DNA from 4 places in the Streptomyces sp. NPDC048111 genome. Region 4 is predicted to be linked to each of the others. Evidence: riboswitches for the same ligand, from Rfam matches in the RefSeq annotation. Region 4 holds a riboswitch; each other region holds the start of a gene.
What was found. A riboswitch is a leader RNA that binds a small molecule or an ion and turns the genes downstream of it on or off. The one in region 4 is predicted to bind cobalamin.
Positions count from the first base shown of each region.

Region 1: another riboswitch for cobalamin. It lies ahead of ACGF3I_RS17675 (HoxN/HupN/NixA family nickel/cobalt transporter); the one in region 4 lies ahead of ACGF3I_RS28245 (cobalamin biosynthesis protein).
Region 2: another riboswitch for cobalamin. It lies ahead of metE (5-methyltetrahydropteroyltriglutamate--homocysteine S-methyltransferase); the one in region 4 lies ahead of ACGF3I_RS28245 (cobalamin biosynthesis protein).
Region 3: another riboswitch for cobalamin. It lies ahead of ACGF3I_RS13790 (ribonucleoside-diphosphate reductase subunit alpha); the one in region 4 lies ahead of ACGF3I_RS28245 (cobalamin biosynthesis protein).

Region 1 is NZ_JBIDBD010000009.1:89,055-96,521, forward strand. Features, by position in the region: gene ACGF3I_RS17655 (Gfo/Idh/MocA family protein) at 1-815, shown strand, start outside; gene ACGF3I_RS17660 (ArsC/Spx/MgsR family protein) at 930-1,289, opposite strand; gene ACGF3I_RS17665 (hypothetical protein) at 1,408-1,689, shown strand; gene ACGF3I_RS17670 (ArsR/SmtB family transcription factor) at 1,850-2,236, opposite strand; cobalamin riboswitch at 2,419-2,617, shown strand; gene ACGF3I_RS17675 (HoxN/HupN/NixA family nickel/cobalt transporter) at 2,646-3,755, shown strand; gene ACGF3I_RS17680 (ABC transporter ATP-binding protein) at 3,806-5,749, opposite strand; gene glnA (type I glutamate--ammonia ligase) at 5,931-7,340, opposite strand.
Region 2 is NZ_JBIDBD010000004.1:264,255-271,721, forward strand. Features, by position in the region: gene ACGF3I_RS11195 (hypothetical protein) at 1-948, shown strand, start outside; gene ACGF3I_RS11200 (hypothetical protein) at 961-1,605, shown strand; gene ACGF3I_RS11205 (DUF6177 family protein) at 1,649-3,067, shown strand; gene ACGF3I_RS11210 (hypothetical protein) at 3,183-3,593, shown strand; gene metE (5-methyltetrahydropteroyltriglutamate--homocysteine S-methyltransferase) at 3,867-6,185, opposite strand; cobalamin riboswitch at 6,372-6,521, opposite strand; gene ACGF3I_RS11220 (SDR family NAD(P)-dependent oxidoreductase) at 6,923-7,467, shown strand, end outside.
Region 3 is NZ_JBIDBD010000006.1:124,660-132,126, forward strand. Features, by position in the region: gene mctP (monocarboxylate uptake permease MctP) at 1-669, shown strand, start outside; gene ACGF3I_RS13785 (Uma2 family endonuclease) at 739-1,323, opposite strand; cobalamin riboswitch at 1,422-1,566, shown strand; gene ACGF3I_RS13790 (ribonucleoside-diphosphate reductase subunit alpha) at 1,692-4,070, shown strand; gene ACGF3I_RS13795 (ribonucleotide-diphosphate reductase subunit beta) at 4,070-5,083, shown strand; gene def (peptide deformylase) at 5,153-5,785, opposite strand; gene ACGF3I_RS13805 (tetratricopeptide repeat protein) at 5,865-6,845, opposite strand; gene ACGF3I_RS13810 (HD-GYP domain-containing protein) at 6,963-7,467, opposite strand, start outside.
Region 4 is NZ_JBIDBD010000025.1:27,010-34,476, reverse strand. Features, by position in the region: gene ACGF3I_RS28260 (lysozyme) at 1-677, shown strand, start outside; gene ACGF3I_RS28255 (anion permease) at 874-2,124, shown strand; gene ACGF3I_RS28250 (hypothetical protein) at 2,156-2,380, shown strand; cobalamin riboswitch at 2,491-2,632, shown strand; gene ACGF3I_RS28245 (cobalamin biosynthesis protein) at 2,727-3,683, shown strand; gene ACGF3I_RS28240 (cobyric acid synthase) at 3,665-5,170, shown strand; gene ACGF3I_RS28235 (putative cobaltochelatase) at 5,223-7,307, shown strand; gene cobO (cob(I)yrinic acid a,c-diamide adenosyltransferase) at 7,307-7,467, shown strand, end outside.

The DNA of each region.
Region 1 (7,467 bases), on a different contig from region 4:
CGTTCGCAGGGGTGTGGGGCAGGCGGCCGGAGGCGGCGGCGGTGATCGCGCGCGAGCACGGGGTGGCGGTCTACGAGGACGCGGACGCGCTGTTCGCGGACTGCGACGCGGTCGCGTTCGCCCTGCCGCCGGACGTCCAGGCCCCGCTCGCGGTGCGCGCCGCCGCGGCGGGCTGCCAGCTGCTCCTGGACAAGCCGGTCGCCACCACGGTGGCCGGCGCCCACGAGGTGGCGGACGCGGCCGAGCGCGCCGGTGTCGCCTCCGTCGTCTTCTTCACGCTGCGCTTCGCCGAGGAGACCGCGGCCTGGGTGGCCCGACAGGCCGCCGCCGGCGGCTGGTTCACCGGCCACGCCCGCTGGTACGGGTCGCTGTTCACCCCGGGCGCCGAGCGCAGCCCCTACGCGGCCTCGCCCTGGCGCGGCGACAAGGGCGCGCTCTGGGACGTCGGCCCGCACGCGCTGGCCGTCCTGACCGGCGTGCTCGGCGAGGTCACCGGCCTGACGGCCGCGGCGGGCCCGGGCGACACCGCCCACCTGGTCCTGCGGCACGCCTCGGGCGCGTCGAGCACGGCCGACCTGAGTTTCACCGCGCCGCCGGCCGCCGCGGGCGTCGAGGTGTCGCTCCTGGGCGAGGCGGGCCACGAGGTCATGCCGGGCTGGGGCGGTGCGCTCGACGCGTTCGCGAGCGCCATCGACGCCCTGCTCGAAGCGGCCCGCACGGGGGTGCCGCACCCGTGCGACGCCCGGTTCGGCGCCCGGGTGACCGAGCTTCTGGCGGACGCGGAGGCGCAGTTGGGGCGGGGCCGGGGCCGCTGAGGGGCGGGGCCGGCGGGGGCCGGTGCGGGCGGCCGGTACCGGGCGGCCCGGGCAGGACCGCACCCCGCCGCCCCGGGCCGCACCCCCAGCCGAGCCCCCCAGCCCCGCCCCGCCTCAGCGGGACAGTGCGTCGCGGACGGCCTCTTCGCTGCGGGCCACCAGCGCCGTGCCGTCGTCCGCCGTGATGATCGGGCGCTGGATCAGCTTGGGGTGCTCGGCGAGCGCGGAGATCCAGCGCTCGCGGGCGTCCGCGTCCCGCGGCCAGTCCTTGACCCCGAGCTCCTTGGCGTCGGCCTCCTGTGTACGCGTGATGTCCCACGGTTCGAGGCCGAGCCGGTCGAGCACGGCGCGGATCTCGTCGGGCGAGGGCACGTCCTCCAGATAGCGGCGCACCGTGTACCGGGCGCCCTCCGCGTCCAGCAGGTCCACCGCGCTGCGGCACTTCGAGCAGGCCGGGTTGATCCAGATCTCCATGGCCGCCAGGGTACCCGGGCCCGCTCCCCAAAGCCGGTCTGGCCAGGGGCGATTGTCAGTGCCCCCCAGTAAAATCGAAGCAGTAAGTGAGGGTTCCCGACTGCCCAGGAGGATGCCCATGACCGCTGCCGTACTCACCTCGCACGCCCCGAAACAGCTGTCCCTCCAGCCCCTGCGAAAGGTGCCGCTGCCCGCCGGGCGTCCGCGCGCGTGGTACGAGTCCCACAACCGGCGTCTGAAGGCCATGCGCCTGGCCATCGCCCTGCTCGACACGGGCGTCTACCGGCCCGAGCAGGCGCCGGACCGGGCGATACGCGCGGTGGCCGCGCTGATCGGCGTCCACCCGCCCTCGGAAGCGACGTGCCGCATGGTGCGTGCGCTCATCTACGACGGCCGCTGAGCCGGGCGGGGCGCGGCTTCGCGTCCGTCGCCGGGTGAGGAGGAGTGCCGAGCGGCGGTCCGGCCCCGGCCGGGCCGTCGCGTCCGCGGTACGCCCCTGACCAACTCTTCCCGGGGTTACCTCAACTGACGTTGCCGACAAACCACTTGGGGCAGTTGCCCTATTCGTCCAGCGCGTCCCATGTGTCCGACCCGCCCTGCTCGCCGTACTCGTCGAGCAGCCGCGCCGTCGCTCCGTCGACGATGCGGTAGCGCACCACCCGGCCCTCCTTCTCGCCGGCCACCGTCCCGGCCGCCCGCAGCAGCCGCAGCGCCTGCGAGACGGCGGGGTCGCGCATGCCGGTGGCCACCGCCAGGTCGGAGACGGCGAGCGGGCCCGCCCGGTGCAGGGCGAGCAGCAGGGCGAGCCGGTTGGCGTCGGCGAGCAGGGCGAACCGGTCGGCCCAGGCCCGCACCCGGTCCGGGGCGCCGATGGCCGCGATGGCTTCGCAGACCCGGTGGCCGTCGATGGTGCGGTGGCCTGCGCGGTCGGCGGGGACGAGATGCATGCGGCCATCCTTCCAGGGCCCGCCCCCGGTTCCCGGCCGGGTGCGGTCCGTGCCCGCTTCCTCCCGCGGTTCCCGCCCGCTTCCTCCCGCCGTTCCCCGTGCCCGCGCGAGGGCGGGAGGCGGTGATGTGTGATCTTCGATACCTGCACAGCTGTGCAGCTGTGCGGGCAACTCCCCTGCGTCTAGGGTGGGCTGGCCGTGGTGTTCGGGAAGACCGGTGCGAAACCGGAGCGGCCCTCGCCACTGTGATCGGGTTTCCCGGGGTTCCGGGGAGCGGTCGTCCCCCAGCGCGCCACTGGCCAGGATCCACCTGACCGGGAAGGCCGGGACGACGGCACCCACCCGTCAGCCAGGAGACCGGCCGCGGCATCTCACGAAGTGATCCACGAGGTGCTGGAGCGTGACCCGCATGACCCTGCCCGTTCGCACGTCCCCCGACCCGGGCACCCTCGCCGTGCCCTCCTTCCGCTGGCGACGCGAGGACACCCTCCGCACCGCCGTCCTCCTCGCGGTGATAGCCGCCCTCCACGTCGTCGCCTTCGGCGTCCTGTTCCTGCTCGTCGCCCCCGCGCACTACGCGGTGGGCACCAAGACGTACGGCATCGGACTCGGCATCACCGCGTACACCCTCGGTATGCGGCACGCCTTCGACGCCGACCACATAGCGGCCATCGACAACACCACCCGCAAGCTGATGGCCGACGGCAAGCGGCCGGTCTCCGTCGGCTTCTGGTTCGCGCTCGGCCACTCCAGCGTGGTCGTCGTCATGGCCGGCCTCGTCGCCGGGGGCGCCCAGCTCGCGGGCACCCTGATGGACGAGGACTCCCGCGCCCACCAGGTGCTCGGCATCGTCGGAACCACCGCGTCCGGCTCCTTCCTCTACCTCATCGCCGCGCTCAACCTGGTCGCCCTGTTCGGCATCCTGAAGGTGTTCCGTGCGATGCGCTCGGGAGCGTACGACGAGAAGGAGCTCGAAGCGCACCTGGACTCACGAGGGTTCATGAACCGCGTCCTCGGCCGCTTCACCAAGTCCATCTCGCGGCCCGGCCAGATGTTCCCGCTCGGCTTCCTCTTCGGTCTCGGCTTCGACACCGCGACCGAGGTCACCCTGATGGTGATGGCCGGCACGGGCGCCGCCGCCGGACTGCCCTGGTACGCGATCCTGTGCCTGCCGCTGCTGTTCGCGGCGGGGATGAGCCTGTTCGACACGCTCGACGGCACGTTCATGAACTTCGCCTACCAGTGGGCGTTCTCCAACCCGGTCCGCAAGGTTTACTACAACCTCACCATCACCGGCCTGTCGATCGCGGTGGCCTTCTTCATCGGCACCATCGAACTCGTCGGCGTGATGCACGAGAAGTTCGACCTCACCGACCCGGTGAGCGGCTGGATCGCGGCCCTTGACCTGGACAACGTCGGCTTCGTGATCGTCGGTCTTTTCGTGGTGGTGTGGGCGGCGGCGCTGGCGTACTGGCGGCTGGGGAACGTCGAGCAGAAGTGGGCGGCGGGACGGGTGTGAGCGCGGGGTGCCCCGGGGCGGGGCGGGGCTGAGCACCGGGTGCCCCGGGCTCAGCCGGTGCCGTTCGTGCCGCCCGTGCCGCCCGCGCCGCCCGCGCCGCTCGTGCTGCCCGTGCCGTTCGCCCCGTTCGTGCCCCGGTCGTTCTGCAGCAGCCACAGCTCCCTGAACAGGCCCTCCCGCGCGACGAGTTGGGGGAAGGTGCCCTCCTGGACGACCCGGCCGTGGTCGAGCACCACGATGCGGTCCGCGACGGCGACGTTGGCCAGGCGGTGGGTCACCAGGACCACCGCACGGTCGCGGGCGACGGCCCGCAGGCCGGTGAAGATGCGGTGCTCGGCGCGGGCGTCCAGGGCGCTCGTCGGCTCGTCCATCACGAGCAGACCGGCGGGCCGGTGGAAGGCGCGGGCGATGGCGATCCGCTGCCACTGCCCGCCGGACAGCTCCACGCCCCCGAACCACTCCCGCGCGAGCAGCGTGTCGAGTCCGCTGCGGAGCCCGTCGACGACCTCCGCGGCGCCGGAGGCGACGGCCGCCCGGGTCACCGCCGCGTCGCCGCCGTGCGGCTGGCCGAGCGTGATGTTGTCACGGGCGGACATCGGCCAGTGCGCGAAGTCCTGCGGCACCACGGCCGTCCGGCGCCACAGGGCGAGCGGATCGCACTCCTCCAGCGCGACGCCGTCCCAGGTCACGGCGCCCTCGCTCGGCAGGTAGAGCCCGGTGAGCAGCTTGCTGAGGGTGGTCTTGCCCGACCCGTTCTCCCCCACGAGCGCGAGCACCTCGCCCCTGCGCACCTGGAGCGTGACCTTCTCCAGGGCGGGCCGCTCGCTGCCGGGATAGCGGTACGTGAGCGACTCGGCCCGCACCACCTCGGGCGGGGGCGGGGCGAGGGTGCCGCGCGCCATCCGGTGGCCGCCGGCCTCCTCGATGAACTCCGCCCAGTCGTCCAGGTAGAGGCCGGTGCGGAACAGCCGGGTGCCGTAGCCGACGGCGCCGTGCAGCGAGGAGGACACGGTACGCAGCGCGAACACCGCGGTGCCGGCCGAGGCCACCGACATCCGTCCCGAGCCGAGCAGCCAGGCCAGCGCCGCCCACACCACGCCCGCGGCGAGCCCGCCCGCCAGCGCGCCGAGCACCGAGTAGCGGGCGCCCTGGTGAGCGGCCCGGTCGGTCGCGGCGTCCACCCGGCGTCCGATGGCCCGGTAGCGTTCGAGCAGGAAGTCGGCCATCGTGCCGGCCCGCAGCTGGTCGGCGGTGTCCTTGTCGATCACGAACCAGCGCAGCAGGCTCAGGGTGCGCCGCTCGGCGCTCATCGCCCGCGACGCCTCGTAGTGCACCCGCGCGGCCCGTACGCCGGCGATGCCCTGGGGGAGCGCGGCGAGCAGCAGCAGCGGCAGCAGGGCCGGGTGCAGTACGGTCACCACGCCGGCCGCCGCGACGAGCGAGGCCAGGCACGCCATCAGGTCCTGCGAGTCGGTCAGGAGCTGCTGGGCCACCTCGGCGCCCCGGTCGGCGGCCTCGCGCTTGTCGTTGAACCCCGGCTCGTCGTACGCCGACAGCTCGGCCCGTACGGCGGCGGCCAGCATCTGCATCTCGGCCTCGCGGGAGATCCGGGGCGAGAGCCGGCCGGAGATGTTCGCCACCACGATCCCGAGCAGCGCCCGCAGCCCGGCCGCTCCGGCCAGTACCGCGATCGAGGGCAGTGCGTCGCGCAGCCGGTGCGCGATGTCGCCGCTCGCGATCAGGGCGGTGATGGTACGGGTCGTGGCGAGCAGCCCGAAGGCCTCGAAGAACCCCGAGAACGCCTGGCAGCACAGCAGCAGGACCACCGCCCTGCGGTCCACCCGCCAGCCGAGCGCCAGCGCCCGCCGCATGAGCTGCGGCAGCCTGCGCGCCATGGTCCGGGTGGTGACCGGCCGCCGCCGCGAATCCTCCAACGAGCTCGACCGGTACCGCAGTTGCTCCCCGGCCCCGCGCTCCCCGACAACCTCCGCCATGCCGCCCCCAGCCCTAGGAATCCCCCCACCTTCCCGCAGATGCCGTCCGGCGGGGGCGGGGTGGGCGGGGGTCCACCCGGTGGGAGGGAGCACGCCGGGGAGCGAACCGGAACGCGGCGAGCCCCGCCGCCCGGGGAGGGGCGGCGGGGCTCGGTGGCGCGGGGCCGTGCGGCCGGGGGGCCTAGAGGTCGAAGTACAGCTCGAACTCGTGGGGGTGCGGGCGGAGCTGGATCGGGGCGATCTCGTGGGTGCGCTTGTAGTCGATCCACGTCTCGATCAGGTCGGAGGTGAAGACACCGCCGGCCTGGAGGTACTCGTTGTCGGCCTCCAGGGCGTCGAGGACCGCCGGCAGCGAGGTCGGGACCTGCTGGACGTTGGCGTGCTCCTCGGGGGCCAGCTCGTAGAGGTCCTTGTCGATCGGCTCGGCCGGCTCGATCTTGTTCTTGATGCCGTCGAGGCCCGCGAGCAGCAGCGCGGAGAAGGCCAGGTACGGGTTGGAGGACGGGTCCGGGGCGCGGAACTCGACGCGCTTGGCCTTCGGGTTGGAGCCCGTGATCGGGATGCGCATCGCGGCGGAGCGGTTGCGCTGCGAGTACACCATGTTGACCGGGGCCTCGAAGCCGGGCACCAGGCGGTGGTAGGAGTTCACCGTCGGGTTGGTGAAGGCGAGCAGCGACGGGGCGTGCTTGAGGATGCCGCCGATGTAGTAGCGCGCCATGTCCGAGAGGCCCGCGTAGCCCTGCTCGTCGTAGAACAGCGGGTCGCCGCCGGCCCACAGGGACTGGTGGACGTGCATGCCCGAGCCGTTGTCGCCGAAGATCGGCTTCGGCATGAAGGTGGCGGTCTTGCCGTTGCGCCAGGCGACGTTCTTCACGATGTACTTGAAGAGCATCAGGTCGTCGGCCGCGGCGAGCAGCGTGTTGAACTTGTAGTTGATCTCCGCCTGGCCGGCCGTGCCGACCTCGTGGTGCTGGCGCTCGACCTGGAGGCCGGAGTTCTCCAGCTCCAGGGAGATCTCGGCACGCAGATCGGCGAAGTGGTCGACCGGCGGGGCCGGGAAGTAGCCGCCCTTGTAGCGGACCTTGTAACCGCGGTTGTTCTCCTCCGCACCGGTGTTCCAGGCGCCGGCCTCGGAGTCGATGTGGTAGAAGCCCTGGTTCGCGGACGTCTCGAAACGTACCGAGTCGAAGACGTAGAACTCGGCCTCGGGACCGAAGAACGCGGTGTCCGCGATGCCGGTGGAGGCGAGGTAGGCCTCGGCCTTCTTGGCGATGTTGCGCGGGTCGCGGCTGTACTGCTCGCCCGTGATCGGGTCGTGGATGAAGAAGTTGATGTTCAGCGTCTTGTCACGGCGGAAGGGGTCGAGGCGGGCCGTGGACAGGTCCGGACGCAGGGCCATGTCGGACTCGTGGATGGCCTGGAAGCCGCGGATCGACGAACCGTCGAAGGCCAGCTCCTCGTCCGCGTCGAACGCCTTCGCGGGAATCGTGAAGTGCTGCATCACGCCCGGCAGGTCGCAGAACCGGACGTCGACGAACTTCACGTCGTTGTCCGCGATGAACTTCTTCGCGTCGTCGCCGTTCTGGAACATCCAACTCCTCCTACTCCCACCCGGGAGGGGCGGGGTTGCAGCTCGGTCGTGCGGCCAGTGCGGGGGCACACGCTGGACCCGACCATAGGCAGACGGGATTTCTCAAGCGTGACCCGTTTGTTTCGCC
Region 2 (7,467 bases), on a different contig from region 4:
GACGAGGCCACTGGCGGGAGCGAATCGGCTCCGCACGGGCGAGGCGAGGGTGTGCCGACTGGTAGCGCGAGCGACAGCGATGTCCCGCACGCCCATTCAGGGGATCCACACGCTGGGGCCGCGGCCCACCACGGCGGCTCGGGACACGGCACGACCGATACGTCACCCGGCGATGAAACCGGTGCCGCGCATCATGGTGTGCCCGACCATGGCTCCCCGCCGCCCACACTGCCAAGGGCAGATGATGCGCCAGGCATCACCTCAGATGTGGACCCGTCGCGGTACCGGACTGTTGCCGACGTCATGGCGCAGGCGCACACCGGGCCGATGACGCCACAGCAGGAGGCCGGAGTCCTGGCCGAACTCGGTCGCGCGAAGATGGCTCCAGCCGATCAGGAAAAGGCGCTCCAGGGTCTTCGCAAAGACCCTTATGGTGCCGGAGTGGCCGAACTCATCGGCAGAGGACACCTCCGTCACCTCGACAATTACGACGAGATCCTGAATATGTGCAAGAAAGGGCCCAGTAGAAGCGATCCCAAGGGGAGCATGATCCCGGCCGCATACATGGCGCTTACTCAGGCGACCGAGCTGCAGGAACGCGGGTTCACCCACCTCGGTTTCGAGTTCGGAGACAAAGATACGCCCTGGGATCTCGATGTCTACACAAGAAAACCCGACGGGGCTCCTGATTTCGCCTACCAGCTCAAGGATGTCGATTCCATCAAGCGCATCCAGAAGGTGGTTCCGGAGGCGCTTGAACAGCTGGAGTACGATGGGTTGCGCCACGGCGTGGCAGCCCTTGACGTGCACCAGCCCATGTCGGCACTCACACCTCGGGTGTTCTCGGCGGTCGAACATGCGGTGATGCGGCACCCTGGCAAGACCGTCTTACTGCGGTTCGAAGACGGAGCCATAACTGTTCCGCCCGACGGCCTCATTTTCCCGTAAGGAACTCCAGTTGTGTCCACTCTGATGCGTGCGCCAAAGGAATGCGGCTCTTGGTACTGGGATCTTGGAGAGTCGATTCCGCCCGGTCTGCAGTCCGCCCTGACTGTTGCGGCGAAGGTTGCCGGTGTTCTGAAGAGGTTCGACCTCATGGACGCTGTGAAGTTGGAGTACGGCTGGTACGTGCTCAACTCGGGTCCTGTTGGCGTGCGAAGCACACTCTTCACTACCCTGCCGCTGGATGATCCGGACCTTCCTGGGAAGGTGCTGGGGAGCCGGCCTGCCGCTTTCCCCGAGGCGGAAGTCGCCACCCTTCACGTCGGTGGGGCAGGAACCTGGTTCGACGCATCAGGGAAGGGCCGCCGAGAGTCAGGGCTCATCGAGTTCTCGGTTACGCCGGACCCCTTCGGCCCGGCCGTGAACCTCGAAGTGCACCACGACATTTGGAGCCCGCTCGACTTCTCCGGACGCCCCCACCCCGAGGTGCATCACCGGAACGCACCGCGCCTCGCAGAGGCGTTGCGTGACATCACGGCCGTCCTCGGTGTTTCCCCTGAGACAGGGGAGCCCACCTACTTTGGACATGCCGTCGACTTCGGCATCTTCATTTCCGAAGCGGAGGAAGACGGTATGGGCCTGGACTTGACCGATCGACTCTGATCGGGGCGTCTGACCGCCTGCCCCACACTTCAGAAAGCAGTCCATGACCCACGACGCCATCGCCCTCACCCCGACCATGCCGGACGCCAAGACCCTGCTCGCCGCGCTGCATGCGGGAGGCCCGGACCTGAGGGTGAACCGGGCAGCGGGCGGCGCGGCCGCGGAGCTGTGCCGGGGCGACGGTCAGCCCCTCGTCTCCGTCGAAGCGCCACGCTTCCTCCAAGTCCCGGGCGAGGCCAGCAGGTTGCTCGGCCAGGCGGTTGGCAGGGAGGTCACCGTTCCGGTGTGGTGGACCGAGGTGCGGGGCGCGAGCGCGGTCGCGCAGGCCCGGCGGCTGGCCGGGTCGGTGGCGGGCCGGCTGACGGCGGTCCTCGGCGGCACCGCCTGGCCGCGCGATGCCGCGCACACCGACGTCGTCCCCGTTCCCGACACCGACCCCGCGGGTCAGGCGGCGCCCGGCCCCACGGGCATCGACATACTCACCGGCAAAGCCGCCGTCGTCATCCATGACCGCCCCGTCGCGGCCGCCACCGCCTGGCTGACCGACGTCATCCGCTTCACCACCGGCACCGGCCGCGAACTCCACCTCATCACCCCGCCGAGCACCCGGCTCACCTTCCCCCTGCGCACCCTCCTGGACCGCGCACCCGGCCGTTGGGTCATCCAGGACCCCGAACACGGCTACTACGACGGCCTCACCGGATCCGAACTGCGTTGGAACGAAGGCCACTTCATTCCGGCCGCCGGCCCCGACGGGCGACCGCGCATCACCCCGCCGTTCAAGCGCCCCCGAGCAGCCGACGGACAGCAGCTGGTGCTGTCGCTGCGCACCATCCACCCCGCCACCGACCAACTCGTCCTCGGGGGAGCCCTGGAATGCGCCTGGCAGCTGCTCACCGGCGCCATGCCCGCCGGATGGTCCACCGCGGAGCCCGTCAACCTGCCCTGGTCACGCGGCCAGTTGACGGCTCTGGCCCGCGACAGGGCACGAAGCTCGACCCCCACCTGGCTCGTCGTGGTCGGCGCTCCCGAGAGACCGGCCATCGCCACCATCCGCATCGCCCACACCCGCGCCGGCATCGAGGAACACATCACCCTGGCCCTCGGCCACACCGCCGGCCGGCGCCCTCCCCTGGACGTGCTGCCGAAACTGGCGGAAGCCCTCGCCGAACGGCACGAACTCGCCACGATGGTCACCGAGCTGCGCCCAGCCCGAGCCGACCTGACGGCGCCGGCACACTACGAACCGCCGTCCGCCCCCATCTCGTTCACCCTCGGTCCCCGTGCCACGGCGGACCTCGGCCTCGACCGCACGCGCCGCGCCCTGGCCGACCTGGCCCCCGTGCCACTCGGCCCAGCTGCCCGCCCGGCCCTGCACATCACGTTGGGCGACAGCACCGATCCCTCCGCCTGGCGGAGCTTGCACCGGATCGGCGAGTACTTGAACGGCGGCCGCGACTAGGTTCGTCTCGTCAAGGTCGCTGATCCGGCGTTCTCGTAGAGACGTCTGCGTTCGGGCGGAAGTGGGCGCCAGCTGGGCCGCGCGGTGACGCCGGCGTGGCCCGTAGGGTGGTCTGATGTTCGACCGTTTGGAGATCAAGGTTCTGCCGCCGGGCCCCCGGTTCCCTGCCCAGGTGCGGTTCTGGGTCAACGGCGAGGACGTGGTCGAGGAAGCGGTCGGCGAAGGCGGCCGCGGACCGTACGCGACTGATGCGCTGCCGGTCGGCGGTCCCAGCCCTCTCCGGGCGACCGCCGAGGCGCGCCGCATCGAGCTTGGGGAACCCGATTGCACCGGTGGCTGCTGCGGCTTCCTGACCGTGGTCGTGCAGCGGTTCGGAGAGATCGTGCAGTGGTCGGACTGGGAGGCTCCGTGGGCGGCTCACACTTCCATGCCGCACCCTCCGCCGGAGCTCCACTTCGACGCGGATCGGTATGACGCCGAAGTGGCTCGCGCCGAGGCGGACCGCGGATGGCAGGTGCATCGATAGCCCAGCACGGCGCCCCCGCCCGGCTGTTGACGCTTCTCGGGCCTGCATCCCTTGTCGACGTGGACTCTCAGCAGGTGCTGGCCGTTCTCGTGAACAGAGCCATGCCGCGGATCGTCGGCCGAGACACCGGCGGCGGGGCTCCCCCGGACCGGGGACAGTCTCCGTCAACAACGAACCGCCGAAGCCCCGGCAGGCGGAGCAGTGAACTCGTCGCAAGGCCCGATCTGCCGGCCGCGGCAACCTGTGCCGCGGACGGCAGATCGGCCTGAGGTGTCAGGACGGGGACGACTCGCCGCGGACGGTACGGGCGGCGGCCACGAGGTTCTCCAGGGAGGCGCGGGTCTCCGGCCAGCCGCGGGTCTTCAGGCCGCAGTCGGGGTTGACCCAGAGCCGGTCGGCGGGGATCGCCTCAAGTCCCTTACGGAGCAGGGCCGTTGCCTCCTCCGTGGAGGGGATGCGAGGGGAGTGGATGTCCCAGACGCCCGGACCCGCCCCGCGCGGGTAGCCGTGGGCGGCGAGTTCGCGGGCGACCTGCATGTGGGAGCGGGCCGCCTCCAGGCTGATGACGTCGGCGTCGAGGTCGTCGATGGCCTGGACGATGTCGCCGAACTCGGCGTAGCACATATGGGTGTGGATCTGGGTGTCCGGCCGTACGCCGCCGGTCGTGAGGCGGAACGCCTCGGTCGCCCAGGCCAGGTACGCGGCGCGGTCGGCGGCCCGCAGCGGCAGCGTCTCGCGAAGGGCGGGCTCGTCGACCTGGATGACCGACGTGCCCGCGGCCTCCAGGTCGTCCACCTCGTCGCGCAGTGCGAGGGCGACCTGCCGGGCGGTGTCGGCGAGGGACTGGTCGTCGCGGACGAAGGACCAGGCGAGCATGGTGACGGGCCCGGTGAGCATGCCCTTGACCGGCCGGTGCGTGAGGGACTGCGCGTACGAGGTCCAGCGCACCGTCATCGGGGCGGGGCGGGAGATGTCGCCGGCCAGGATCGGCGGCCGGACGTAGCGGCTGCCGTACGACTGGACCCACCCGTGCTCCGTGGCGAGGTAGCCGTCGAGCCGCTCCGCGAAGTACTGCACCATGTCGTTGCGTTCGGGCTCCCCATGGACCAGGACGTCGATCCCGATCTTCTCCTGGCAGGAGATCACCTCACGGATCTCGGCCTCGATGCGCTGCTCGTAGTCCGCCGAGTCGATCCGGCCCGCCCGCAGGTCGGCGCGGGCGGTGCGCACCTCCGTGGTCTGCGGGAAGGAGCCGATCGTGGTCGTCGGGAGCAGGGGCAGACCGAGGCGGGCCCGCTGCGCGGCGGCACGCTCGGCGTAGGGCCGCGAGCGGCGGGAGCCGGCCCCGGTGACGGCCTCGGTGCGGGCCCGCACGGCCAGGACGTGGGTGAGGGGGGAGGCGGCACGGGAGGCGAGAACGGCGCGGTTGGCCGCGAGTTCCCCGGCGATCGCGCCGGTCCCCTGCGACAGGCCCCTCGCCAACGTGGTGATCTCGGCGGTCTTCTGCCGGGCGAAGGCGAGCCAGCGCAGGATCTGCGGATCGATCCCCTTCTCGGCGGCGGCGTCGAGCGGGACGTGCAGGAGCGAGCACGAGGCGCTGACGTCGACCCGGTCTGCGAGGCCGAGGAGAGTGCCGAGGGTGGCGAGGGACTTCTCCAGGTTGTTGACCCAGATGTTGCGGCCGTCGACGACGCCGGCGACCAGACGCTTGCCGGGGAGCCCGCCGACCGAGGCGAGCGCGTCGAGGTTGGCGGCGGCCGGTCCGGTGAAGTCGACGGCGAGGCCCTCGACCGGCGCCTTGGCGAGGACGGGCAGGGCGTCACCGAGCCGGTCGAAGTAGGAAGCGACGAGGATCCTCGGCCGTCCGGTGAGTGCGCCGAGATCGCGGTAGGCGCGTGCGACGGCGTTGAGTTCGGCCGGCGTACGGTCCTGGGCCAGGGCGGGCTCGTCGAGCTGGACCCACTGGGCGCCGGCGGCGCGCAGGTCGGCGAGGACCTCGGCGTACACGGGAAGGAGCCGGTCGAGCAGGGTCAGCGGACCGAAGCCGGCGGACACCCCCGGGGCGGGCTTGGCGAGCAGCAGATAGGTCACCGGTCCGACCAGCACCGGCCGGGGCGCGAGGCCGAACGCGAGGGCCTCACGCAGCTCGGCGACCTGCTGGGTGGAGTCGGCCGTGAAGACGGTGTCCGGGCCGAGTTCCGGAACGAGGTAGTGGTAGTTGGTGTCGAACCACTTCGTCATCTCCAGCGGAGCGGTGTCCTGTGTGCCCCGCGCCATGGCGAAGTACCCGGCGAGCGGGTCCGCGGCGACGGCGGCCCGGTGCCGTTCCGGAATCGCGCCGACCATGACGGTGGTGTCGAGGACATGGTCGTAGAGCGAGAAGTCACCGGTGGGCACCTCGTGCACACCGGCGTCGGCGAGCTGCTGCCAGTGGGTGCGGCGCAGTCGGACGGCGCCGGCCCGCAGCGTGTCGGCGGTGACGCGGCCCTTCCAGTAGCCCTCGATCGCCTTCTTGAGTTCCCGGCCCTGTCCCTGCCGGGGGTAGCCGTACACGGTGGCCCGTGCTGCCGCGGCTGCGGACTTCGTGGTCACGGAGATCTCCTTCGCGAGATGAATCCCTGAGATCCCGGCGACGGGACGAGAGCGCGAAGGGGTGACGGACCGGACGGTACGAACGTGCGCCTCACGGCACGGTCTTCCGCCTGGTATGTACGCCGACCCGCCCACGAGGTCACCGGGATGTCCGCGCGCGGAATCGTCCGCGTACGGGCAACGGGCAGGTCTTCGGACTCGCGGGCACGCCCTCCTCGTGGAGGCCTCCTACTGGCCGTCGCTTCCCGGGCCCGGCACGGACCCAGTGCGTATGACGGCGGTCGTTCCCGCTCACCGCTGCGGGGCAGTCCCGGATTTCCACCGGGTTCCCTCTTACGACGCCTCCCGCCTGGCGGACGGGGCGAACCAGCTGCGCGGCCAGCCTACGCCAGCGGGGGCACGACCTGCCGTTGCCGGCCGGAGGCTGCCGAGCGAGCTGGGCTGGACGCTGCGCGTTCGAAGCCCGGCCGCGCACAGCAGGGCGGCGCCGGACTGGTCGAGGGCCTGAGTGACCGCCGCGCTCCGCGGTCGGGGGCGCGTCCACTTCGGGGCGCCGAGTCCTTATGACGCACGCGGTCCGTGCACCGTGGCCTGCCCCCTCACCCCACGGACCCGCTGACCATCCCCCAGAACAAGCCACCCTCCCCAGCCGAGATCATCCGGCCCTCCGCCCTCCGATCTACGATGCGAAACGTATTCGTCGCGCACATCGCACCCGATCAGAGAGCGAACCTCCCATGACCACCACGCCAGTTGCCGTCCCCCACGACAAGCGCGTCGTCATCGTCACCGGTGCCGGGTCCGGCATCGGGGAGGCCGCGGCTCGGTTGTTGGGCGAGGGGGGACACTCCGTCGTCGCCGGCGGGCGGCGCGTCGAGCCGTTGCGGCGGCTCGAGCGGGAGACCGGGGCGCTCGCGCATCCCGGCGACGTCGGCACCCCCGAGGCCGCCGAGGGCATCGTGCGTGCCGCCCTCGACACCTACGGCCGCCTCGACGGCGTCGTGCTCAACGCCGGTATCGGGCGCGGCGGAACCGTCGGCGACATGTCCCTCGACGACTGGGACGAGGTGATGCGCACCAACGTCACCGGCCCGCTGCTGCTCCTGCGCGCCGCCCTGCCGCACCTCGTCGAGTCCCGCGGCGCGGTCGTCTCCGTCGCCTCGGTCTCCGCGCTGCGCAACGGCCGCGGCAACGCCCCGTACGCCGTCTCCAAGTCCGCCCTGATGCAGCTGGGCCGGTCCGTCGCGGTCGACTACGCGCACCTCGGCGTCCGCTCCAACAT
Region 3 (7,467 bases), on a different contig from region 4:
AACGGCCAGCTGGCCATCCCGCAGCTCTTCGAGGACATGTTCCCCGACTGGTTCGCGGGCGTCGCCTTCGCGGCGATCGGCATCGGCGCGCTGGTCCCGGCGGCGATCATGTCGATCGCGGCCGCGAACCTCTTCACCCGCAACATCTACAAGGACTTCCTCAAGCCGGACGCGACGCCGTCCCAGGAGGCCAAGGTCTCCAAGCTGGTCTCGCTGGTGGTGAAGGTGGGCGCGCTCGTCTTCGTCCTGACGATGGACAAGACGGTCGCGATCAACTTCCAGCTGCTCGGCGGCATCTGGATCCTGCAGACCTTCCCGGCGCTCGTCGGCGGACTGTTCACCCGCTGGTTCCACCGCTGGGCGCTGCTCGCCGGCTGGGCGGTCGGCATGGTGTACGGCACGCTCGCCGCGTACGGGGTGGCCTCGCCCAGCCAGAAGCACTTCGGCGGCTCCTCCAAGGAGATCCCGGGCATCGGCGAGATCGGCTACATCGGCCTCACGGCGTTCGTCCTGAACGTGGTGGTCACCGTGGTCCTGACCTTCGTCCTGCGCGCCGTGAAGGCCCCCGACGGCATCGACGAGACCTCGCCCCAGGACTACACGGCGGACGCCGGCGACCCGGGCGTCGCCACGGAGCTGCCCCCGGCGACGGCGGGCACGGCGCACTGAGTTCTGCTGTCGACACACGAAAGGGCCGCCGCACCTGCGGAGGTGCGGCGGCCCTTTCGTGTGCACCGATCAGCGCACCCAGTCCTTGAGCCGCTCGGTCTGGAGGGTGATGCCGACGGGGTCAGGGAGCGCAATGTCCGTGCCGTACGGCACGATGTGGACACTCTCGTACCGACGGCCGTTGGGCTGGCTGTAGACGGAGACCTCGCATTTGGCCCGGTCGATGAGCAGGTATACAGGGATGCCGGTCTCCGCGTAGGCGCGTGGCTTCTCGACGTGGTCCCGCCGGTGGGTGTCGGAGTCCCACGAAGTCACCTCGACCACCATGAGGACGGCTTCGGGTTCCACCCAGTCGCCCTGACCGACGAAGGCATCGGATGGCGCGAGCGCCCCGTCCGGGATCGCCCGCCCCGCCCGGTACTGCTGAGCCTTGATCCCCTGCCCCGGATGCAACCACAGCTCCGGTCGATGCTGTACGCAGATGCGCGTGAGCCACTGGATGATGCGCCCGTGGTCACCGTCCGGCATGGCCTTGCTCCTCACGATCCCGTCGATGAACTCCAGGCGCGTTCCCTCCATCTCCCGGGACGCCATACGCGCAAGGGCCTCGAAATCCTCGGTCGGCATGTGGGGCCGGTCAGTCGCCACGGTCACGGTGGATCGCCTCCTTCAGCGCTCTGTCACCGACGATAGCGGAGCCCTACGACAATCAGCGGTAGACCGACGGACGACACAACATGTGGGGGGCGCCGTCCATGGCGCCCCCCACATGTATGCTCGTGCTCGCTGTCGCCGCAGGGGAATCCGGTGTGAATCCGGAACTGTCCCGCAACGGTATGACCCGTACCCCTTTGTACGGGCCGAGTCCGAAGACCTGCCGATGGCGCATCCGGTTCGTCCGATCCGGGTGCCAGACGTCCGGGCCTCGCGGTTGGGCCGGTGGACGACGCGCTGCGGGCTGCCCCGACGCGCGCCGACGCCCTCCCGCGCGGGCCCCGTGCCGAGCGAGGGAGTGCCCCCACGTGACCATCGCCCCAGCGGATCCCGCTTCAGCGATCACCGATGAGCTCGCGGATGCCCCCGGGACCGCGCTGCTGCGGACCCTGACGGAGCTGACCGCCGACCTCGCGGACACCGACCCGGGCCGGGTCGCCGCAGCGGCGCTGCGGGGCCGCAACGCCCGCTCCGGCGAGGCCGAGTTGCGTGAACTGGCCACCGAGGCGGCCGCGGGGCTCATCTCCGAGGACCCGGCCTACTCGCGCCTCGCCGCCCGGCTCCTGACGATCACCATCGCCGAAGAGGCCGCCTCCCAGGGCGCGGTGTCGTTCTCCTCCTCGGTCGGGGTCGGCCACCGCGAGGGCCTGATCGCCGACCGCACCGCCGATTTCGTGCGCGCCCACGGCGCCCGTCTCGACGCGCTGCTCGACGCCGCCCTCGCCGACGGCGCGGACGACCGCTTCGGCTACTTCGGCCTGCGCACCCTCTTCTCGCGCTACCTGCTGCGCCACCCGATCACCCGCAAGGTCGTCGAGACCCCGCAGCACTTCATGCTGCGGGTGGCCTGCGGCCTCGCCGAGGACGAGTCGGTGCGCGCGCTGGACGACGTGGCGTCCCTGTACGGCCTGATGAGCCGCCTGGACTACCTGCCGTCCTCCCCCACGCTCTTCAACTCCGGCACCCGGCACCCCCAGATGTCGTCCTGCTACCTGCTGGACTCGCCGCTCGACGAGCTCGACTCGATCTACGACCGCTACCACCAGGTGGCCCGCCTGTCCAAGCACGCGGGCGGCATCGGCCTCTCGTACTCCCGCATCCGCGGCCGCGGTTCGCTGATCCGGGGCACCAACGGCCACTCCAACGGCATCGTCCCGTTCCTCAAGACGCTGGACGCCTCGGTGGCCGCGGTCAACCAGGGCGGCCGGCGCAAGGGCGCGGCCGCGGTGTACCTGGAGACCTGGCACTCCGACATCGAGGAGTTCCTGGAGCTGCGCGACAACACCGGTGAGGACCAGCGCCGTACGCACAACCTGAACCTCGCGCACTGGATCCCCGACGAGTTCATGCGCCGGGTCGACGCCGACGGCACCTGGTCGCTGTTCTCGCCGGCCGACGTGCCCGAGCTGGTCGACCTGTGGGGCGAGGAGTTCGACGCCGCCTACCGCAGGGCCGAGGAGGCGGGGCTGGCCCGCAAGACCATGCCGGCCCGTGACCTGTACGGCCGCATGATGCGCACCCTCGCCCAGACCGGCAACGGCTGGATGACGTTCAAGGACGCCTCCAACCGCACCGCCAACCAGACGGCGGAGCCCGGCCACACGGTCCACTCCTCCAACCTGTGCACCGAGATCCTGGAGGTGACCGACGACGGCGAGACGGCCGTGTGCAACCTCGGCTCGGTCAACCTCGGCGCGTTCGTCGACACCGCCTCCCACGACATCGACTGGGAGCGCCTGGACGAGGCCGTCCGCACCGCGGTGACCTTCCTCGACCGGGTCGTGGACATCAACTTCTACCCGACCGAGCAGGCCGGCCGCTCCAACGCCCGGTGGCGCCCGGTGGGCCTGGGTGCGATGGGCCTCCAGGACGTCTTCTTCAAGCTGCGGCTGCCCTTCGACTCCGCCGAGGCGAAGGCCCTGTCCACCAGGCTGTCCGAGCGGATCATGCTGACCGCGTACGAGGCCTCCACCGACCTCGCCGAGAGGTCCGGCCCACTCCCGGCGTGGGACAAGACCCGCACCGCGCGCGGGGTACTGCACCCCGACCACTACGACGTCGAGCTGACCTGGCCGGAGCGGTGGGCCGCCCTGCGCGAGCGCATCGCCAAGGTCGGCCTGCGCAACTCGCTGCTCCTCGCCATCGCCCCGACCGCGACCATCGCCTCCATCGCCGGCGTCTACGAGTGCATCGAGCCGCAGGTCTCCAACCTGTTCAAGCGCGAGACGCTGAGCGGTGAATTCCTCCAGGTGAACGGCTACTTGGTGGAGGAGCTCAAGAACCTCGGCGTGTGGGACGCGCAGTCCCGCGAGGCGCTGCGCGAGGCCAGCGGCTCGGTGCAGGACTTCAACTGGATCCCGGCCGACGTGCGCGCCCTGTACCGCACGGCGTGGGAGATTCCGCAGCGCGCCCTGATCGACATGGCCGCCGCCCGCACCCCCTTCCTCGACCAGTCGCAGTCGCTGAACCTGTTCCTGGAGACGCCCACCATCGGCAAGCTGTCGTCGATGTACGCGTACGCCTGGAAGCAGGGCCTGAAGACGACGTACTACCTGCGCTCCCGCCCGGCGACCCGCATCGCCCGCGCCGCCCAGGCCGCCACGATCCCCGTCCAGCAGGCGGCCCCCGACGCCGACGCGATGGCCTGCTCCCTGGAAAACCCCGAGTCCTGCGAGGCCTGCCAGTAATGACCACCGAGAACAAGAACCTGCTCGACCCGGGCTTCGAACTGACGCTGCGTCCCATGCGCTACCCGGACTTCTACGAGCGCTACCGGGACGCGATCAAGAACACCTGGACCGTGGAGGAGGTCGACCTCCACTCCGACGTCGCCGACCTCGCGAAGCTGACGCCGGGCGAGCAGCACATGATCGGCCGGCTGGTCGCGTTCTTCGCGACGGGCGACTCGATCGTCTCCAACAACCTGGTGCTCACGCTCTACAAGCACATCAACTCCCCCGAGGCGCGGCTGTACTTGAGCCGCCAGCTCTTCGAGGAGGCCGTGCACGTCCAGTTCTACCTGACGCTGCTCGACACCTATCTGCCCGACCCGGAGGACCGCGCCGCCGCGTTCGACGCCGTCGAGGAGATCCCCTCGATCCGCGAGAAGGCGCAGTTCTGCTTCAAGTGGATCAACGAGGTCGAGAAGCTCGACCGGCTGGAGACCAAGGCCGACCGCCGCCGTTTCCTGCTCAACCTGATCTGCTTCGCGGCGTGCATCGAGGGCCTGTTCTTCTACGGCGCCTTCGCCTATGTCTACTGGTTCCGCAGCCGGGGGCTGCTGCACGGGCTCGCGACCGGCACCAACTGGGTGTTCCGCGACGAGACGATGCACATGAACTTCGCCTTCGAGGTCGTGGACACCGTCCGCAAGGAGGAGCCCGAGCTCTTCGACGACGCGCTGGAGCAGCAGGTCACCGACATGCTGAAGGAGGCGGTCGCCGCCGAGCTGCAGTTCGGCCGTGACCTGTGCGGCGAGGGCCTGCCCGGCATGAACACCGAGTCGATGCGCGAGTACCTGGAGTGCGTCGCCGACCAGCGCCTGACGCGGCTCGGCTTCCCGGCGGTCTACGGCTCGTCCAACCCGTTCTCGTTCATGGAGCTCCAGGGCGTCCAGGAGCTGACGAACTTCTTCGAGCGCCGGCCGTCCGCCTACCAGGTGGCGGTCGAGGGCTCGGTCGGCTTCGACGAGGAGTTCTAGGCCGGAGCACGAGTTGAGGCCCCGCTCCCCCCGAGGGGGGGCGGGGCCTCAACTCGTGGGCCTCGGGCGTCAGTTGTTGGGGACCGTCTCGTAGCGGGCGGTGCCCTCCTCCATCTGCTTCAGCGCGTCCTTGCGGTCGCGCTTGGAGAGGCGGTCGATGTAGAGCCGCCCGTACAGGTGGTCCGTCTCGTGCTGGAGGCAGCGGGCGAAGTAGCCGGTGCCGCGCACCTTGACCGGGTTGCCCTCGGCGTCCTGGCCGGTGACTTCCGCGTAGTCGGGGCGGGCGAGCTCGGCGTAGGCGGTCGGCACCGAGAGGCAGCCCTCGTTGGACTCGTCCAGGACGCGCAGTTCCGCCGGGAGTTCCACGAGGACCGGGTTGCAGACGACGCCCACGTGACGCACGCCCTCGTCGTCCAGGCAGTCGTACACGAAGACCTTCAGGTCGACGCCGATCTGGTTGGCGGCCAGGCCCACGCCCTCGGCCGCCTTCTGGCTGGCGAACATGTCGTCGACGAGCTTGGCCAGCTCGCCGTCGAACTCCGTGACGTCCTTGCACTCCTTGTGGAGCACCGGGTTGCCGACCACCGTGATCGGACGGGCGGTGCCGCGCTCGCGGTGGGCCAGCTCGCGCGCCTCGCAGTCCTGGGTGTCCACGACGAACCCGTCGTTCTCGACCTGCTGGTCCGTGTCCTGCTGCGACATGTCCGCCGTACGCCTTCCTGAAAACCCGATTCCGATCCCGTACAGCCTAAGGCCCGGCCCGGCCGAGGTCCTCCGAAGCTCAGCAGACTTCCTCCAGATCGCGCCACTCGCGGGCGTCCGGATTGTCGGCCACCCAGCCGTCCAGAAGTCCGCGCACCAGGCCGGCGGGGGCCGCGATGCCGCATTCGCGCTCGGGGACCCACAGGTCGCCGTTGGTGCGGTGGCCGAGCGGGCCCGGGTGCCCCGGTTCGCTGTGGTCGTGCGGATCGAGGTGTTCGCCGTCGCCCTCGTCGCTGGGCATCTCGGACTCCGAGCAGGCCCGGCACAGCAGGCGCACGGAGGAGGACCAGTCCTCGGCGGCGAAGCCCGCGTCCGCCGCCAGGCGCTCCAGGGCGTCCCGGTCGGCCTCGGTGGCGGCCTCCAGGAGGACGACCCAGGTCGGCACGGGTGAGGGGGCCCACAGCTCGATCTCGTCGAACACCGGGAAGGAGGGGCCGGCCGCGGTGGTGCGCTCGCCGTGCGGGACGCCGTCGTGCAGCACGACCTCGCCCCAGCGCCGGCCCGAGGAGGGCAGCGGGATGGAGAGGACCTCCATGCGCGCCGGGTCGAGCCTGCGGCCCCACACCACCTCGGCCTCGCCCTCGGGCGAGAGCCGCACCGCGGCGCTGCCCAGCTCCATGCCCACCGGCTCGCCGCTCCCGGTGGCCTCGCCCGGCACCTTCAGGCCGTACGCCTGCCAGGCGCGGCGGGCCAGCGGCCAGTCCTGGAGCGCGGTCGCCGCGATGCCGACGTTCCACCAGTCGGGGGCGCCGGACTCCTTGTCGAGCAGGGCCACGGCGCGCAGCCCGGCGGCCCGCGCCTGCTCCCAGTCGTGCCGGAACTTGTGCAGCAGCGCCAGGTTGAACCAGGACTCCGACAGCCAGGGCTCCAGGTCCGCCGCGCGCGTCAGCAGCGCGCCGGCGTCCTCGTACCTGCCGTCGCCGATCAGCGTGAACGCACGGTCTGTGGCCTGCCGCCACGAGGCGGAGGGCCGATGCCGTCCCTTGCCGAAGATCCTCACGATTCCCGCCTGCCCAGACCGGCCCCGACTACCGGGTCGGTCTTACGGTCTCCCAGTTTTCTGGGTTCTTTTCGCATCCAACCATGCCCGGCCGGAAGGCCGCTCATTACTCCTGGGTTACCCAGGCGGCACCGGGGTCAGACAGCCCCGGGCCAGCACGCGTGCCAGGGATTCGACGACCTGGGGATGGTAGTCGTGGCCGGTGCCGAGGCGCAGCTGTTCGAGTGCGTTCAGGGAGCCGTCCGCGCCCTCGGCGCCCTCGGCGAGGTCGTCGTAGGCGTTGACCGTGCGGATGATCCGGGCCGGCAGCGGCTGGTCCCGGTAGGGGTCGGCCTGGCGCTCGACGATGAGGGCCACACCGGCGGGCACCCCGGTCTGGCGCACGACGGCGCCGCCGAGCAGCGCGATGCGGCGCTGTTCGGCGGCGGGCAGGCGGGCGGTGGCGCCGGCGGGCACCGGGTCGAGCAGGGAGAGCTGGCCGATGTCGTGCATCAGGGCCGCGTACTCCAGGACGGTCAGCTCGCTCTCGGACAGGCCGAGCTCGCGCCCGACGGCCCGGCTGAGCCCGGCCACCCGGCGGGCGTGACCGGGCTTGGTGTATCCGGCGATCTCGGTGGCGCGG
Region 4 (7,467 bases):
AGCCCGCCGCCTCGGCCGCGGCCCGGCCCGCCGGGCACGACGTCTCCTCCCACCAGGGCGCCGTCGACTGGGCGGCGGCCAGGAGCCGGGGCGCGTCCTTCGTCTATGTGAAGGCGACCGAGTCGACGACGTACCGCAATCCCTACTTCGGGCAGCAGTACGACGGCGCCCGGCGGGCCGGGCTGCTGCGGGGCGCCTACCACTTCGCGGTCCCGGGGCAGTCGTCGGGCCGGGCGCAGGCCGAGTACTTCGTGCGCAACGGGGGCGGCTGGTCGGCCGACGGCCACACGCTGCCGCCCGCGGTGGACCTGGAGCACAACCCGTACGCCAAGGACGCCAAGGACGGCAGCCGCGACCGGTGCTACGGCCTGGGGCCCGCCGCGATGACGGCCTGGATCGCCGCCTTCAGCGACGAGGTGCGGCTGCGCACCGGCCGCCGGCCGGTGATCTACACGACCACCTCGTGGTGGGACGCGTGCACGGGCCGCAGCCGGGCGTTCGGCGCGACCCACGCCCTGTGGCTCGCCCGGTACGCGCCGGCGCCGGGCCCGCTGCCCGCGGGCTGGTCGTACTGGACGCTGTGGCAGCACCAGGACGGCCGCGGAACCCTGCCGGGTGACCAGAATCTCTTCAATGGGAGTTTTGAGCAGTTGCGGCGGTTCGCGACCGGGCGCTGACCGGCCCGGCGGGCAGCCCCCACGGCCCCGCGCGGCGGCCCGGCGGGTCCGGCCCCGAGCGGCCCGCGCGGCCCGCGCGGCCCGCCGGGAACGAGAAGGGGCGACGGTCACCGATGCGCCCGTCCCAGTTCATCTTCCGTTCACCCAGGTTGCTTACGTTCGTCCCGCCACTGACGTCGAACGATTGCCTGGGTAAATGGAACACATCACGCTGCTGCTCGCGATCGTGATCGTGACAGCTCTCGTGTTCGATTTCACGAACGGTTTCCATGACACCGCCAACGCGATGGCCACCACCATCTCGACCGGCGCCCTGAAGCCCAAGACGGCGGTCGCCATGTCCGCCGCGCTCAACCTGGTCGGCGCGTTCCTGTCGGTGGAGGTCGCCAAGACGATCTCCGGCGGGATCATCGACGAGAAGGGGATCCGCACCGAAGTCATCTTCGCGGCCCTGGTCGGTGCCATCCTGTGGAACCTTCTGACCTGGCTGCTCGGGCTGCCCTCCAGTTCCTCGCACGCGCTGTTCGGCGGCCTCATCGGCGCCGCGGTCATGTCGGCCGGCTGGTCGTCCGTCAACGGCTCGACCGTCGTCACCAAGGTGCTGCTCCCCGCGGTCGCCGCCCCCGTCGTCGCGGGCATCGCCGCGATGCTGGCCACCCGGCTCACCTACCGGATCAACCGCAACACCGACGAGAAGGCCACCGCCAAGGGATACCGGGCCGGCCAGATCGCCTCGGCCGGACTCGTCTCGCTCGCCCACGGCACCAACGACGCCCAGAAGACGATGGGCATCATCACCCTCGCCCTGGTCACCGCGGGCGTGCTGCACCCGGGCGCGAACCCCCCGCTGTGGGTCATCGTCTCGGCCGGTCTGGCCATCGCGATGGGCACCTACCTCGGCGGCTGGCGCATCATCCGCACCCTGGGCAAGGGCCTGACCGAGCTGCGCCCGCCGCAGGGCTTCGCCGCCCAGACCGGCGCCGCCACCGTCATCCTCGCCTCCTCGCACATCGGCTTCTCGCTCTCCACCACCCAGGTCTGCTCGGGCTCCGTCATGGGCGCGGGCCTCGGCCGCAAGGGCGGGGTGGTCCGCTGGTCCACGGCGAGCCGGATGGCCGTCGCCTGGATCCTGACGCTGCCGGCCGCCGGACTGGTCGGCGCGGGCGCGGAGTTCCTCACCCAGCAGGGCACCTGGGGCATCGCCGCCGTCGCGGTCCTGCTGATCGCGGGCTCGGGCACCATCTGGAAGCTGTCGCGCCGCGAGCCGGTCGACGCGCACAACGTCACCGCCGACGAGGCCCCCGCGGCCGAGCCCGCCGGTGTCATCACCACCGCGATCGCCGCGGTCACCCCGCCGCCCACCGGCCTGGCCGTCGCGTCGACCGAGCTGCGGGCCACCATCCAGGCCCCGGCCCCCGTCGACCCGCCCACCCCGGCCGCGGTCTGACCCCGGAACTCCGCTCACCCAAGGAATCCTCATGCACATCGACTGGGCAGCTCTCGGCTCCGTCTTCGGCGTCAGCCTCGCGGTGACCGTCGGCCTCGTGGGCCTGTTCACCCTCGGCATCGTCGGCCTCACCAAGCGGGAGGCCGCGGCGTCCGGCACCGCGGGCAACGCCGCCGTGGCCCGCGCCGGGGCGTACACCTGCTTCGCGCTCTGCGCGGCGGCCGTGGCGTACGGGATCCATCTGATCGTCGCCTGACACGCGCACCGCACCGCGCACCACCGCAACCGCCCTTGGGCCCCGGCCCGAGGGCGGTTCGCCGTGACGCCGCACACTCTCTCGCGCCGCAGGTCAACAGCAAGTTGACGGGTGTTCTCACAGCGTGGTGGACTGCACCGGCCAGCTACGGCGGCAGAAGAGGAAGCCGGTGCGAATCCGGCGCGGTCCCGCCACTGTCACCGGGGAGTCGTCCCCGCGAGCCAGGAACTCTCACCGCCGGTCACGTCGAACCAGGGCGCGGACACCCTGAGTGAGGACACACCGCCATGCGCTCCTGCCCGTCAAGACCTTCCGGCCCCCTCCGCGACGCCCGGGCGCGCTGACGATGCGGGCCGATCGCGTCTTCGTCCACGGCGTCACCGCCGGACTCCTCGGCGACCTCCTGTTCGGCGATCCGCGCCGCGGCCATCCCGTCGCCGCCTTCGGCCGGGCCGCCGGCGCCGTCGAGCGCCTCCTGTGGCGCGACCACCGCGGCTGGGGCGCCCTGCACACCCTGGTGTGCGCGGGCGGCGCCACGGGCGCCGCCGCCCTCGCCCGTCGTGCCGTGCGCGGCAGGCCGCTCGCCGCCGCCGCGCTGACCGCCGCCGCCACCTGGACGGTGGTCGGCGGCACCTCGCTGGGCCGCGAGGCACGCGCCATCGGCGGCGCGCTGGCCGCCGGCGACGTCGAGGTGGCCCGCGAGCGCCTGCCGCACCTGTGCGGCCGCGACCCGCAGTCCCTCGACGCCGACGGCGTCGCGCGCGCGGTCGTCGAATCCGTCGCCGAGAACACCTCGGACGCGGTCGTCGGCGCCCTGGTGTGGGGCGCGCTCGCGGGCGTGCCGGGCCTGGTGGGCTTCCGCGCGGTCAACACCCTGGACGCGATGGTCGGGCACAAATCGCCCCGCCACCGCCGGTACGGCTGGGCCTCGGCCCGCCTGGACGACGTGGCGGGCTGGCCGGGCGCCCGCCTCACCGCCGTCCTGGCGGCGCTGGCCGGCCCGGACACCCGGGGCGCGCTACGCGCCTGGCGCTCCGACGCCGGCCGGCATCCGAGCCCCAACGCGGGCCCGGTGGAAGCCTCGTTCGCCGGGGCCCTCGGCGTGCGCCTGGGCGGCACGCTCTCCTACGCGGGGCGCGTCGAGCACCGGCCGGTCCTGAACGCACCGGGGCGGGCGGTCGGCGTCGCGGACATCGAACGGGCGGTGCGGCTCTCGCGCACGGTGGGCTGGCTGACGCTGGCCACCGCCGTCGCGGCGCGGGCCGCTGTGAGGAAGGGACGTACATGGGTGGCGGGCTGCTGATCGCCGGCACGACCTCGGACGCGGGCAAGAGCGTCGTCACGGCCGGGATCTGCCGCTGGCTGGTGCGCCAGGGCGTCAAGGTCGCGCCCTTCAAGGGGCAGAACATGTCGCTCAACTCGTTCGTGACGCGCGAGGGCGCGGAGATCGGCCGGGCCCAGGCGATGCAGGCGCAGGCGTCCCGGGTGGAGCCGACCGCGCTGATGAACCCGGTGCTGCTCAAGCCCGGCAGCGACCGCTCCAGCCAGGTCGTCCTGATGGGCAGACCGGTGGGCGAGCTGAGCGCCCGCGGCTACCACGGCGGACGCCAGCAGGCGCTGCTCGGCACCGTCCTCGACTGCCTGGCCGAACTGCGGGACACCTATGACGCGGTGATCTGCGAGGGGGCGGGCAGCCCGGCCGAGATCAACCTGCGGCGCACCGACATCGTCAACATGGGCATCGCCCGGGCCGCGCGGCTGCCCGTGGTGGTGGTCGGCGACATCGACCGCGGCGGCGTGTTCGCCTCGTTCTTCGGGACCACGGCCCTGCTGAGCCCCGAGGACCAGGCGCTGGTCGCGGGGTACGTCGTCAACAAGTTCCGCGGCGACGTGACGCTCCTCGAACCCGGCATCGAGATGCTGCGCGGTCTCACCGGACGGCACACCTACGGGATCCTCCCCTACGCCCACGGGCTCGGGATCGACGAGGAGGACGGCCTTCGCGTGTCGATGCGCGGAGCGGTGCGCGAGTCGGTGGTGGCGCCGCCGGTCGGCGAGGACGTGCTGCGCGTCGCGGTGTGCGCGGTTCCGCTGATGTCCAACTTCACCGACGTGGACGCGCTGGCGGCCGAACCCGGTGTGGTCGTGCGGTTCGTGGACCGGCCCGAGGAGCTCACCGACGCCGATCTCGTGGTGGTGCCGGGCACCCGCGGCACCGTGCGCGCCCTGGAGTGGCTGCGCGAGCGGGGCCTGGCCGCGGAGATCGCCCGCCGGGCCGCCGCGGGCCGCCCGGTGCTCGGCATCTGCGGCGGCTTCCAGCTGCTCGGCGAGCACATCGAGGACGAGGTCGAGTCGAAGGCGGGCTCGGTGCCCGGGCTCGGACTGCTGCCCCTGCGGGTGCGGTTCGCGGCCGGCAAGACCCTGGCGCGGCCCGTCGGGGAGGCACTCGGCGAGCGGGTCGAGGGCTACGAGATCCACCACGGGGTGGCCCAGGTCCTGGGCGGCGAAGCCTTCTTGGACGGCTGCCGGGTGGGCCCGGTGTGGGGCACGCACTGGCACGGCTCCCTGGAGAGCGACGGATTCCGGCGCCGGTTCCTGGAGCGGGTCGCGCGGGACGCGGGCCGGCGTTTCGTGCCCGCGCCCGACACCTCGTTCGGCGCGCTGCGCGAGGAGCAGCTCGACCGGCTCGGCGACCTGATCGAGGAACACGCCGACACCGGCGCCCTGTTGCGGCTGATCGAGCAGGGCCCGCCCGCCGGGCTGCCCTTCATCCCGCCGGGGGCGCCGTGACCGTCCGGCGTACCCCGCGGCGTACAGCACTACTCGAAGGAGAGATCGGCACATGAGCACCCGGTATCCGTTCACCGCCGTCGTCGGCATGGACGACCTGCGGCTCGCGCTGCTCCTGAACGCCGTCAGCCCGGCCGTGGGCGGTGTTCTGGTCCGGGGCGAGAAGGGCACCGCCAAGAGCACCGCCGTGCGGGCGCTAGCGGACCTGCTGCCCGAGGTGGCCGTCGTGCCGGGCTGCCGGTTCAGCTGCGACCCCGCCGCACCCGACCAGAACTGCCCGGACGGGCCGCACGGGAGCGGCCCGGGCGCGGCCCGCGCGGCCCGGATGGTCGAACTGCCGGTGGGCGCGTCCGAGGACCGCCTGGTGGGCGCCCTGGACATCGAGCGGGCGCTGGGCGAGGGCGTGAAGTCCTTCGAGCCGGGCCTGCTCGCGGACGCGCACCGCGGCATCCTGTACGTCGACGAGGTCAACCTGCTGCACGACCACCTCATCGACCTGCTGCTCGACGCCGCCGCCATGGGCTCGTCCTACGTCGAGCGCGAGGGCGTCTCGGTACGGCACGCCGCGCGGTTCCTGCTCGTCGGCACGATGAACCCCGAAGAGGGCGAGCTGCGCCCGCAGTTGCTCGACCGGTTCGGCCTGACCGTCGAGGTTTCGGCCTCGCGCGAGCCCGGGCAGCGGGTCGAGGTGGTGCGCCGCCGGCTCGCGTACGACGACGACCCGGCCGCCTTCGCCGCGCGCTGGGCCGACGAGGAGAGCGCGCTGCGCGAACGCATCGCGGCGGCACGGGAGTTGCTGCCCTCGGTCATGCTCGGCGACGCGGCGCTGCTCCAGATCGCGGCCACCTGCGCCGCGTTCGAGGTCGACGGGATGCGGGCCGACATCGTGATGGCCCGCACCGCCGCCGCCCTCGCCGCGTGGGCCGGGCGCACCGAGGTCAGCAGCGAGGACGTCCGGCAGGCGGCGCTGCTCGCGCTGCCGCACCGCCGCAGGCGCAACCCGTTCGACGCGCCGGGCCTCGACGAGGACAAGCTCGACGAGACCCTGGAGCAGTTCCGGGGCGAGGACGAGGGTGCGGACGGGGACGACGATCCGGACCCGGGCCCCGAGGGCCCGGACGGCGGTGGCGGAGGCGGCGTCCCGCCGCAGGGCGACGCCCCCGAAAGTCCCGCCGAATCCCCCGAGTCCCCCGAGTCCCCCGCCGACTCGGGACCCCCCGACTCGGGCCCCGCCGGCCCCCCGGACACCTCCGAGGCGCCGCGGCCCCCCGCGTCCCCCGCCCCGGCCGGGGCCGGCGAGCGGGGCGCGGTGCAGGCCGCCGAGCCCTTCCGCACGAAGATGCTGAGCGTGCCGGGTCTCGGCGAGGGCGCGGCGGGCCGGCGCTCGCGGGCCCGCACCGACCACGGCCGCACCACCGGTTCGCGCCGGCCCCAAGGGGCGCTCACCAAGCTGCACTTGGCGGCGACGGTGCAGGCGGCGGCCCCGCACCAGCGGGCGCGCGGGCGGTCGGGCCCCGGGCTGGTCGTACGCCGTGACGACCTGCGCCAGGCCACCCGCGAGGGCCGCGAGGGCAACCTCGTGCTCTTCGTGGTGGACGCGTCCGGGTCGATGGCGGCCCGGCAGCGGATGAGCGCGGTCAAGGGCGCGGTGCTCTCACTGCTCCTGGACGCCTACCAGCGCCGCGACAAGGTCGGTCTGATCACGTTCCGCGGCAAGGACGCCGACCTCGCGCTGCCGCCCACCTCCTCGGTGGACGCGGCGGCGGCCCGGCTCGCGTCACTGCCGACCGGCGGGCGCACCCCGCTGGCGGCGGGCCTCCTGAAGGCCCATGACGTGCTGCGCGTGGAGCGGCTGCGCGACCCCTCGCGCCGGCCGCTGCTGGTGGTCGTCACCGACGGACGGGCCACGGGCGGCCCCGAGCCGGTCGCGCTCGCCGGACGGGCGGCCCGGCTGCACGCCGGCGACGGCACCGCGTCGGTGGTCGTGGACTGCGAGTCGGGGATGGTGCGGCTCGGCCTTGCCGGGGAGCTGGCACGTGAACTGGGCGGCAGCGCCGTCACCTTGGACGCACTGCGGGCGGACTCTATCGCCACACTCGTCAAGGACGCAACGGGAACTTCGAGGAGGGCCGCTTAATGCCGCAGGGACAGGTCAGTGTCGTACCCGAGGACGGTCTGACGACGCGTCAGCGCCGCAACAGGCATCTGGTGATGGTGCACACGGGCATCGGCAAGGGGAAGTCGACGGCCGCGTTCGGGATGGCGCTGCGCGCCTGGAACCAGGGCTGGCCGGTCGG